Linked DNA regions of Azospira inquinata. Each later gene encodes a partner of the first gene's protein in a complex. Links are inferred from orthologs where the notes say so. Each region holds a gene or a part of one and is shown on either strand. Other genes may lie near its edges.

Region 1 (6,918 bases):
GAAATTCACCCGGGGGAAGCGGTGGAAGAAAAGGTCTCCCTCTCGGAACGCTTCGGCCTCTGGCTCTCCTTCTACCCCTTCAGCCAGGACGACTACCTGCGGGTAGCCAACCACTGGCTGAAGAGCTTTGGCTGCGACGCCGCCACCATCGCTGACGCGGAGCGGGAAGCCCTCAACTGGGCCCTTTCCCGGGGCTCCCGCAGTGGCCGGGTGGCCTGGCAGTTCGCCCGGGATTACGCCGGTGCCCTGGCCCTGGGAAAAGAGGGCAAGCGCTGATGGGCAAGATCGTGGAAGTGGCCGCCGCCGTCCTGCTGCGCCGGGGCGGCCGGGAATTTCTCCTGGCCCAGCGGCCGGAAGGCAAGGTCTGCGCTGGCTTCTGGGAATTTCCCGGGGGCAAGCTGGAGCCTGGGGAAACGGCCCGCCAGGCCCTGGTCCGGGAACTGGAAGAAGAACTGGGCATCCACGTCACCCGGGCCTGGCCCTGGATTACCAAGCGCTACACCTACCCCCACGCGGACGTGCATCTGAAATTTTTCCGCATCACCGCCTGGGAAGGGGACATTCGCCCCCTGGAACACGCCGCCTTCCAGTGGGTGGCCGCGGGCGAGGAACCGGGCGTCGCCCCCCTGCTGCCCGCCAATGGGCCCATCCTCAAGGGTCTGGCTTTGCCGGATCACTACGCCCTGACCCTGGCGGAAGAACGGGGGGTGGAAGCCGAACTGGCCCGCCTGGAACGGGCCTGCCAGGGCACCTTGCGGCTCATTCAGGTGCGGGACAAGGGGCTGCCCCCGGAAGTGCGGGCCAGTTTCGCCCAGAAGGTGGTGGATCTGGCCCACGCCCAGGGGGCCAAGGTGCTGATCAACGACGACGAGGCCTTAGCCAGGCTGGTGGGGGCGGATGGCCTCCATTGCACCAGCACCACCCTGGCGGGCTTGTCCGCCCGGCCGGATTTCCCCTGGGTCGCCGCCTCCTGCCATAGCGAAGCCGAGCTGGCCCGGGCTGCCGAACTAGATCTGGATTTTGCCGTGCTGGGGCCGGTACTCCCCACCCCCTCCCATCCCCAGGCGGAAGGCTTAGGCTGGGAGCGCTTCGCCGCCCTGGTCCAGGATTCTCCCCTGCCCGTCTATGCCCTGGGGGGCATGCGCCCGGACATGGCGATCCCCGCCAAGGAACGGGGCGCCCAGGGGGTAGGGTTGATGCGGGGCTGGTAAGCAAACGATCCAGACGGCGGGCAAGCCCGGGAGCCGGGAGGGGGGGGAAAAGCCCCATCCATGAATGGTAGGGAAACGGGGAAGCCCCATGGCGATCCCCGCCCCTTAAGGCCCTGGGTCCGGAAAGACCCGCCCCTGCCCACCTAGTTCAAGGTGGGGGGCGTGCCCCCGAATTCCCCATCCTCCTGGCCCCCGTCCGCTTCCGCCACCGGCACCCGGTAGCTTTCGCTGGCCCAGGCCCCCAGGTCGATGAGCTTGCAACGTTCGCTACAGAAGGGCCGCCAGGGATTGGCGGGACTCCACTCGGATTCACCCCCACATTGGGGACAACGGATTTTTTTGGCACCGGCCATGATCACAACCTTGTCTGCCTGATTACGAAAAAACGGGATTTTACCCCGCCCCCGGCCCCCTCCCCACAAGCCCCGCTCTGCGCAAGATCAAGCCGGGAACCAGTCTTCTTGGCCATAATGGGGTTTTTCGTGCACGGCGGGAGCATTTGCCATGAGTCACCTCGACAAAGACCACTTTCCCGAAACCCCGGCCACCCGCTTTCTCAAAAGCCACAAGGTGCCCTATTCCAGCCATCTCTACGCCTACGAGGACCACGGCGGCACCAAGGTCTCCGCCCGGGAGTTGAATGTGGCGGAACACGGGGTGGTCAAAACCCTGATTATGGAAGATGAACACGCCAAACCCCTGATCATCCTCATGCACGGGGACCGGGAGGTTTCCACCAAGGAACTGGCCCGGCAGATCGGAGTAAAAAAAGTGGCCCCCTGCAAACCCGAGGTGGCCCAGCGCCACAGCGGCTACATGGTGGGCGGCACCAGCCCTTTCGGCACCAAGCGGGCCATGCCCGTCTATATGGAAAAAACCATCCTGGATCTGCCCCTGATCTACATCAACGGGGGCAAGCGGGGCTATCTGGTGGGCCTCCGCCCCCACGACCTACTGGCCGCCATCCAGCCCACCCTGGTCAGCGTGGGCCTGGAACATTAGGGGCTGAGCGCCTTACGGCCGCCTGCCTCGCCAGCAGGTGGGCCCTAATGCCGGCCCCCAAGGGCCGGCGGGGGGCTCAGGTGTTGCGCTCGATAATGACCCCGACTTTTTTCACGCCCCGGATCATCCCCAGCTTGGCCACGGAGACCCGAATCCAGGAAGCCTGGAATTCTTCCAGCACCAGGGTGGCCACAAATTCCGCCAGCTTTTCCAGCAAGCCGAAGCGGCGGCTCTCCAATTCTCCCCGCAGCCGCTCCACCACCTTGGCGTAGTCGATGGTATCCCGGATGTCGTCGCTGGCCCCCGCGCTGGCCGTGGACAACCCGATCTGCAGGGACAGTTCGATAGTCTGGGCCATCACGCCCTCCCGGGCATAGATGCCGATATTGGCCTGGAGGCGGAAATCCTCGATAAAAATAATATCCATGGGAGCAAACGGGCTGGCGCGCCCTCAGGGCGGGCCGGGCAAAAATTAGGGGAATAAGCGAAGCAGCAAGTCCTACGGGCCTTCTAGGGACTCGGAGGGCCGCCCCTGGGGGCGGTCCGGAGCAAGCTGGTACAATGTGCGCCCGCATTGTACCTCAAGGCATCCCACTCCCCGCGCCCGTCGGCGCCCCGGCCCATGACCCCCTTACCTATCGATCCCTTGCCCACCGCCCCCCTGTCCATGGCCCTTTTTCTCACCCTGATCAGCGCCTATCTGCTGGGCTCCATTCCCTTTGCCGTGGTCTCCAGCAAGCTCTTCGGCCTGGCCGACCCCCGCTCCTACGGCTCCGGCAATCCGGGGGCCACCAATGTGCTGCGCAGCGGCAATAAATTGGCCGCCCTCACCACCCTCCTGGGGGACGCCGCCAAGGGCTGGCTGGCGGTGTTTCTGGTGGGGCGACTGGCGCCCCACCTGGGCCTGGCGGAAATCGCCATTGCCAGCGCCGGACTAGCCGCCTTCCTCGGCCACCTCTTCCCCGTCTTCCTCAAATTCAAGGGGGGCAAGGGCGTGGCCACGGCCGCCGGAGTACTGCTGGCTTTGAGCCCCTGGCTGGGACTGGCGGTCATCGGCGTCTGGCTGGTGGTGGCCGTGGTTACCCGTTATTCCTCCCTGGCCGCCCTGCTGGCGGCCCTCAGCGCCCCGGCCTTGAGCGCCTGGATGGGGGGTATGAACGGCCAACTGCTCATGGTGAGCCTCCTGGCCCTGGCCCTCATCATCAAGCACCGGGCCAATATCCAGCGCCTGCTGGCGGGTACGGAGAGCCGCATCGGCAGCAAAAAAAAGGCGGCTTAAGCCGCCTTTCCCGCCACCGCCCGATCGGCGGCACCCCCTGGGGCGCCCCTAGGCTTCAACAATATTGAGATCGGCCAGAGGCCAGCGGGGCCGCACGGAAAAGCTCCCCGCCGCCTTGGGCTGGGCACCGGCCTGCAAGCGCAGGGCACCGGCCAGGGCGATCATGGCCCCGTTGTCCGTACAATATTCCAGTTCCGGGTAATAGACCCGAAATTTGCGCCGGGCGGCCTGGGCGTTGAGGCTGCGGCGCAGCTCCCGGTTCGCCCCCACGCCCCCGGCCACCACCAGGGAGTTCAAACCGGTCTGGCGCAAGGCGCCCACGGCCTTGCGCACCAGCACCTCCACCAGGGCATCCTGAAAGCCCCGGGCCACATCGGCCCGCTCCTGTTCCACCAGTTCCCGGCCTCGCACCTGGGTCAGAACGGCGGTTTTGAGGCCGGAAAAGGAGAAATTCAGATCCCCGGAATGGAGCATGGGCCGGGGGAAATGGACCGCCTCCGGTACGCCCTGCTCCGCCAGCTTGGCCAGCACCGGACCGCCCGGATAGGGCAGGCCCAGGAGCTTGGCGGTCTTATCGAAGGCTTCCCCCGCCGCGTCATCCAGGGTTTCCCCCAGCAGTTCGTAGGCCCCGACCCCGGTCACCCGCATCAACTGGGTATGACCGCCGGACACCAGGAGGGCGACAAAGGGAAAGGAGGGAGGATCGGCGGACAACAGGGGAGACAGCAGATGGCCTTCCAGGTGATGCACTGGCAGCACGGGCACGTCCAGGGCGAAGGCCAGGCTTTCGGCGAAGGAGGCCCCCACCAGCAGGGCCCCGGCCAGTCCCGGCCCCTGGGTGTAAGCCACCGCATCAATATCCGTCAGACTGCGCCCGGTCTGGGCCAGCACCTGGCGCAGCAGGGGCACCGCCCGGCGAATATGGTCCCGGGAGGCCAGCTCGGGCACCACGCCGCCATACTGGGCGTGGAGCACGATCTGGGAATGGAGGGCGTGGCCCAGCAGACGGCCGCCAGCCCCCGCCCCATCGGGAAGTTCATAAAGGGCGACGCCGGTTTCGTCGCAGGAAGATTCGATGCCCAGGATCAACATGGGGCGCATTTTAGCACCGGCCCGCACTTTTTTTGTGCTTACCCCCTTGGTAAACGGTTGACGTTTCGATAGAATCCAAGGTTTTCTCTCATTGCTGTCTGGGGACTGATTTCAATGCCTAATATCCGCGTCAAGGAAAACGAACCGTTTGAAGTGGCCATGCGCCGTTTCAAGCGCACTGTCGAAAAAACCGGCCTGCTGACCGAACTCCGCGCCCGCGAGTTCTACGAAAAGCCCACGGCCGAACGCAAGCGCAAGCTGGCTGCTGCCGTGAAGCGTCACCACAAGCGCATCCGCAGCCAAACCCTGCCGCCCAAGATGTTCTAAGCCTGCGCGACTTGACGCCACACCGGCCGTCCATCTTCGATGGACGGCTTTTTGCGCTTCTGGACCTTAGAAGGAAACAACCATGACACTCAAGGAACGCATCAATGAGGACATGAAGTCCGCCATGCGTGCCAAAGAGACGGCCAAGCTGGGCGCCATCCGCCTGCTGCTGGCCGCCATGAAGCAAAAGGAAGTGGACGAACGGGTCACCCTGGACGACGACGCCGTGGTGGCCATCATCGACAAGATGCTGAAACAGCGCCGGGATTCGGTGGCCCAGTACGAAGCCGCCAATCGGGCCGATCTGGCGGATGCGGAAAAGTTTGAAATGACCGTGCTTTCCGCCTACATGCCCGCCGCCCTTTCGGAAGAGGAAATTGCTGCTGCCATCGCCAAGGCGGTGAGCGATAGCGGTGCCGCCGGCCCGGCGGATATGGGCAAGGTCATGGGCCTGCTCAAGCCCCTGCTGGCCGGTCGGGCCGACATGAGCCAGGTCTCCAAGCTGGTCAAGGCCAAGCTTTCTGCCTGACGCCCCGGGGCCGGTCCGCCGGCCCTTTTCTTTTTTTCTTCTGCCCCGGTTGCCCGCTTGATTCCCGAATCCTTTATCCAGGAACTCCTGCAGCGCATCGACATTGTGGAGCTGATCGACGGCTACGTGCCGTTGAAAAAGGCCGGGGCCAACTACGCCGCCTGCTGTCCTTTCCACAGCGAAAAAACCCCCTCCTTCACCGTCAGTCCCAGCAAACAGTTCTACCACTGCTTCGGCTGCGGGGCCCATGGCACGGCCATCGGCTTTCTCATGGAATATTCCGGCCTGGGCTTTGTGGAAACGGTCAAGGACTTGGCGGCCCGGGTGAGCCTCCAGGTGCCCGAGGAAAACCGGGGCCAGCGTGGCCGCCAGCCCCGCATCGCCCAGCTGACGGACCTCATGGACCGGGCGGCCCGCTACTACTACGAGCAGATGAAGGGCTCGGAACGGGCCAAGGCTTACCTGAAAAAGCGGGGCTTAAGCGGGGAGGTGGTGCAGCGTTTCCGCATCGGCTACGCCCCGGACGGCTGGCAGAATCTGGAAGCGGTTTTCGGCGACCACTACCACAGCCCGGAAATGCAGAGCGCCGGCCTAGTCATTCGCAACGACCAGGGGCGGCTCTACGACCGCTTCCGAGACCGGGTGATGTTCCCCATCATTAACCAGAAAGGGGAAGTCATCGCCTTCGGTGGCCGCATTCTGGACCAAGGGGAACCCAAGTACCTGAATTCCCCGGAAACCCCCCTGTTTGAAAAAGGCCACGAACTCTTCGGCCTGCCCCAGGCCCGCCAGGCCCTGCGGGAAACGGACACGGCCATTGTGGTGGAAGGCTATATGGACGTGGTCGCCCTGTCCCAGCACGGCATCGGCAATGTGGTGGCCACCCTGGGCACGGCCACCACTGCCAGCCACGTGCAGAAGCTGCTACGCCAGGTGGACCGCATCGTCTATTGCTTCGACGGGGACGCAGCAGGACGCAAGGCGGCCTGGCGAGGCCTGGAAAACAGCTTGGAAGCCCTGGCGGACAACAAGCAGATCGGTTTTGTTTTCCTGCCTCCGGAACACGATCCGGACACCTTCGTCCGGGAACAGGGCAAGGAGGCGTTCCAGACCAAAGTGGCCCAGGCCCTGCCCCTCTCCGACTTTCTCCTCAAAGAACTGGCCACCCGCAGCGACCTCACCACGGCGGAAGGCAAGGCCCAGCTGGTCTATAACGCCAAGCCCCTGATTACCCGGCTCACCACCCCCTTCCTGCGCCTACAACTGGTCAAGCGGCTGGCGGAGGCCAGTGGCTTTTCCCAGGCCGAGGTGGAACGGCTTTGCGAATTAAAGACCATTGCGCCCCCCGCCCCCGCCCGGGCGCCCCGCAGCGCCCTGTCCCTCACCAAGCGCCTTCTGCCCCCCCTGCTCCAGTGCCCCGCCCTGGCCAGCCAGCTGCCCCTCATGGCCCTGGAAGGCTCGGACCCGGCCACCACCAC
Region 2 (3,507 bases), 1.2 Mb from region 1 along the record:
GGCTTTTTCCGGGAGATTACGCAACAGGTAGGCCGGATGGTAGGTCACCACCACGGGAATGGACAGCCCCTGGCGGTTGTACTGGTGCCGATGCCCCCGTAGGGAAGCCAGGGCCCGGTCCGAGCCCAGCACCGCGTGGGCCGCGGCCCGTCCCATGAGAACAATGAGCTTGGGCTGGGCCAGGGCAATCTGGCGTTCCAGGAAAGGCATGCAGGCCCCCATTTCCCCCGCCTCCGGCGTGCGGTTGTTGGGGGGGCGGCACTTCACCGCATTGGCGATATAGACCTTTTCCTTCCGGCTTAAGCCGATGGCCGCCAGCATGTTGTCCAGCAGACGCCCGGCCTGGCCGACAAAGGGTTCGCCCCGTTCGTCTTCCTCAGCCCCCGGACCTTCTCCGATGAACATCCAATCCGGCTGCCGGTCTCCCACCCCGGGCACGGCCTGTTTGCGCTTGGCGCAGAGACCGCAGGCGGTGCATTCCCGCACTGCCGTTTCCAGTTGATCCCAATCCATGGCCCGGATGGCCTGACTGCGGGCATCGTCCCCGGCGGGAGCCGGCGGGGCAGCCATGGCCCCCGGGTCCAGGGAGGGAGCCGGGGCCTTGGGGGACGGCGCCGAAGGGGCGGGAGGAAGCCGTAAGGCCGGGGCCGCCGTTGCTGTGGGAACCAGGGGCTCCCCAGGCAAACGCGCCGGGCCTGGGCTGGCCGCCCCTTCCTCCTTGGCCGCCAGGGGCGGCGCCATCCGGGGCGCCCGCTGGGGCTCGCTGAGGGGATGGGGGCGCCAGTGCCAGACCGGCCCCAGGCCCATTTCTTCCAGCAATTCTTCCCGGGACAGTTTCACAGCACCACCTCCGCCAGGGATTTACGCATCACCAGGGCGTCTTCCCGCCCGGCGGAAGCCGGGTAATAGCCCTTGCGCCGTCCCACTTCCTGAAAGCCGAAATTGCGGTAGAGGCGTAGGGCCGGAGCATTGCTGGGGCGCACTTCCAGGAGCAGGCTTTCTGCGCCCCCGTGGCGGGCCTGGACCATGGCCCGGCGCAACAGGCGCCCGCCGTAGCCCCGCCCCTGGCGCTCCGGCGCCACGCTGATATTGAGGAGATGGGTTTCATCCAGGGCCGGCATGAGCACCAGATAGCCCACCAGGCTCACTCCTTCCCGGGCCACCCAGCAGCTGTAACCGGCCTTGATGGAATCGGCGAAATTGCCCCGGCTCCAAGGAAAGGGATAGACCACCGTTTCCACCGCCATAACCTGATCCAGGTCCGCCGGGGTCATGGGCAGGAATTCCAGGCCCTGGAATTCCCGGCTGAGCCAATCTGCCCCCATCTCAGGCCTTGCCTCCCGCTGCCAGCCGTTCCGCCACGGTCATAGCCACCTTGTCCCGCACGTACAGGGGCAGGGCCTGGGCGGCATCCAGCCCTTCGCCCCGGCCATAAGCCTGGGCCGCCAGCTGGGCCACCGCCCCGGCTTCCGGTACCAGGTCAGGGGAAACCAGGTTGATCCGGGCCGCCGGGGCCTGCAAGCGGGCCGCCAGGGCAGCATAGGCGCCGATGCCGTTACCCGCCGCGGCCCAGGTAGCATCGGCCGGAGGCAGGGGGCAGGCGTCCGGCCCCAGCACGGTAATCTCCCCCTGGCGGGCCACGCCCTGGGGCTGACGTAGATAGGGGGCGCTATACACCTCCCCCATGCGGGCATCCAGATAGACAGTGACCCGCTCCAGTCCCGTGGCCCAGGCCATGGCCGCCAGGGTCTCCACCGGCAGCACGGGCAGATCGGCACCCACCGCCAGTCCCTGGGCCACCCCACAAGCCACCCGCAGGCCGGTGAAGGAACCCGGACCGCAGCCAAACCCCAGGCCGTCCATCTGGGCAAGGGACCAGCCGGCCTCCGCCAGGGTAGCCCGCACTAGGGGCAACAGGGTGCCGGAACTCTGGGGACCCGGGGTGCAGTGGCGCACCGTCAGGGCCCCGTCGCACCACAGGGCTACGGAGCCCGCGTCGGTGGCGGTTTCCAAAGCAAGAATTTTCATAAGGCCGCTATTTTAGCCGAAGTGCCCTGCCGTACCCCGCCCCCTTGGGGGAAGCAAGGGGAATATTTTTTTCTTCGGGGCTTGACTTATGCACATTGCCCCGGTCCCCGCCGCCTTCCGGGGCTTACCCGCAAAGCATAGGCCTTGACGGCTCACAATTATCCATAACAATATGATTAATAACGGTTTTTATATTTTGCCGGTTTTTTGGGCAGGGTAAGAAAAAGCCTTATTCCCCGGTCACTTAGCGCATCCGTACCCAAATAACCCACAAAGTTATCCACAGCTAATGTGAACAACTTGTTAAGTCCAGGCTACAGCAGGATTTTCCCCCCAGCACGCCCCCGCCAGGGGCAGTCTTGTGACATATCTCACAAATATTTCACCCTTTTCTTCCGGGAAAAAAGGGCCGGGGAATTCGGAGGAAAAGGCAGACACAAAAAAGCCGGCTGACGCCGGCCGCGGATAGGGAAAGGAAAATAGGGGGTAAGGGGCAATCAGTCGGCCCGGCCGCCCCGGCGGGGATAGATGTCCCGCCCCGCATCGTTAATGTCCTGGCGCAGCTGGCGGCGCTCTTCCGGGGTCATGCGGCGGGCGGATTTCTCGGCCCGACCGCTCTCCTCCTCCCGCCGGTTCCAGTCCCGGCGCCCATCCGTCCCCCGCACCGGGCGCCAGCCCTGGGCGCCGCGAGCTTCCTCGTCCATGCCCCGGGGATTAAAGCCGGGCTGGCCAGCCCAGGCCCCTTCTGCCAGGGAGAGGAGCAGGAGGGCGGGCAAACAAAGGGAAAGGGGGACTTTCATGAGCGCAACAGAGACAGGGGGCGTTGTTGATAAGCAGGCTTATGGGGCCCGACGGCGGAATGGGAAAAACCGGACAGCCCGGCCGCCAGTGCGGCACCGACCAGGATGTGAATTAACATTTTGCTCATTTTACCTGTTCCTTCCTTTCCCGGTCCTTCCGACAGCCCGCCAGGGCGGGCCGGAAAGGCCAAGTTAAGGGACCGGCGGCCCCCCGCTTTTTCCGTGACTGCCATCCTATCCACAGCTTGTAAGCACGGTGTAAAGCCCGGATTTGGCTTTGTAAAACTTTGTAACCACACCCCCACCGGGTTACACGCCGTTACCCCTTTTCCTCCCCATCCCGGTACAAGCTTCAGGTAAACCACGTTAGGATGCGGCCCATGAACGAACACGCCAAAATTCTCGTCGTCGATGACGACCAACGTCTGCGGGATTTGCTGCTGCGCTACCTGGGAGAGCAGGGATTCGCCGTCAAGGTGGCGGACGGCGGTCCGGCCATGGACAAGCTCATGGCCCGGGAATCCTTTGACCTGCTGGTGCTGGACCTGATGCTCCCCGGGGAGGACGGGCTGGCCATCTGCCGCCGCCTGCGGGCCAGCGACCCCCACCAGGCCATACTCATGCTCACCGCCAAGGGGGACGACATCGACCGGATCATCGGTCTGGAAATGGGGGCGGA

What was found. The genes of interacting proteins can lie anywhere in the genome.
Region 2: the proteins of tsaD (region 1) and tsaB are in contact, whole or in part, in a solved structure (PDB 4WQ4), measured with the Escherichia coli proteins. The link is inferred for Azospira inquinata from one-to-one orthologs.

Annotation. Positions count from the first base shown.
Region 1 is NZ_CP064782.1:2,049,896-2,056,813, reverse strand. Bases 2,563-5,427 are described here. They hold tsaD (tRNA (adenosine(37)-N6)-threonylcarbamoyltransferase complex transferase subunit TsaD), read right to left. Parts: upstream 4,585-5,427; coding sequence 3,541-4,584; downstream 2,563-3,540. Other genes in these bases: Azoinq_RS09415 (GatB/YqeY domain-containing protein), read left to right, coding at 4,994-5,427; rpsU (30S ribosomal protein S21), read left to right, coding at 4,699-4,911; plsY (glycerol-3-phosphate 1-O-acyltransferase PlsY), read left to right, coding at 2,881-3,492; Azoinq_RS09435 (dihydroneopterin aldolase), read right to left, coding at 2,563-2,640. Also shown: Azoinq_RS09455 (ATP-binding protein), read left to right, coding at 1-276; Azoinq_RS09450 (Nudix family hydrolase), read left to right, coding at 276-1,211; Azoinq_RS09445 (DNA gyrase inhibitor YacG), read right to left, coding at 1,355-1,564; ybaK (Cys-tRNA(Pro) deacylase), read left to right, coding at 1,716-2,213; more of Azoinq_RS09435, read right to left, coding at 2,290-2,562; more of Azoinq_RS09415, read left to right, coding at 5,428-5,440; dnaG (DNA primase), read left to right, coding at 5,498-6,918.
Region 2 is NZ_CP064782.1:3,249,465-3,252,971, forward strand. The notes cover bases 178-2,904. They hold tsaB (tRNA (adenosine(37)-N6)-threonylcarbamoyltransferase complex dimerization subunit type 1 TsaB), read right to left. Parts: upstream 2,029-2,904; coding sequence 1,327-2,028; downstream 178-1,326. Other genes in these bases: Azoinq_RS14605 (uracil-DNA glycosylase), read right to left, coding at 178-840; rimI (ribosomal protein S18-alanine N-acetyltransferase), read right to left, coding at 837-1,325; Azoinq_RS14620 (hypothetical protein), read right to left, coding at 2,526-2,828. Also shown: more of Azoinq_RS14605, read right to left, coding at 1-177; osmolarity response regulator transcription factor OmpR, read left to right, coding at 3,209-3,507. UniProt on the Escherichia coli protein: Required for the formation of a threonylcarbamoyl group on adenosine at position 37 (t(6)A37) in tRNAs that read codons beginning with adenine.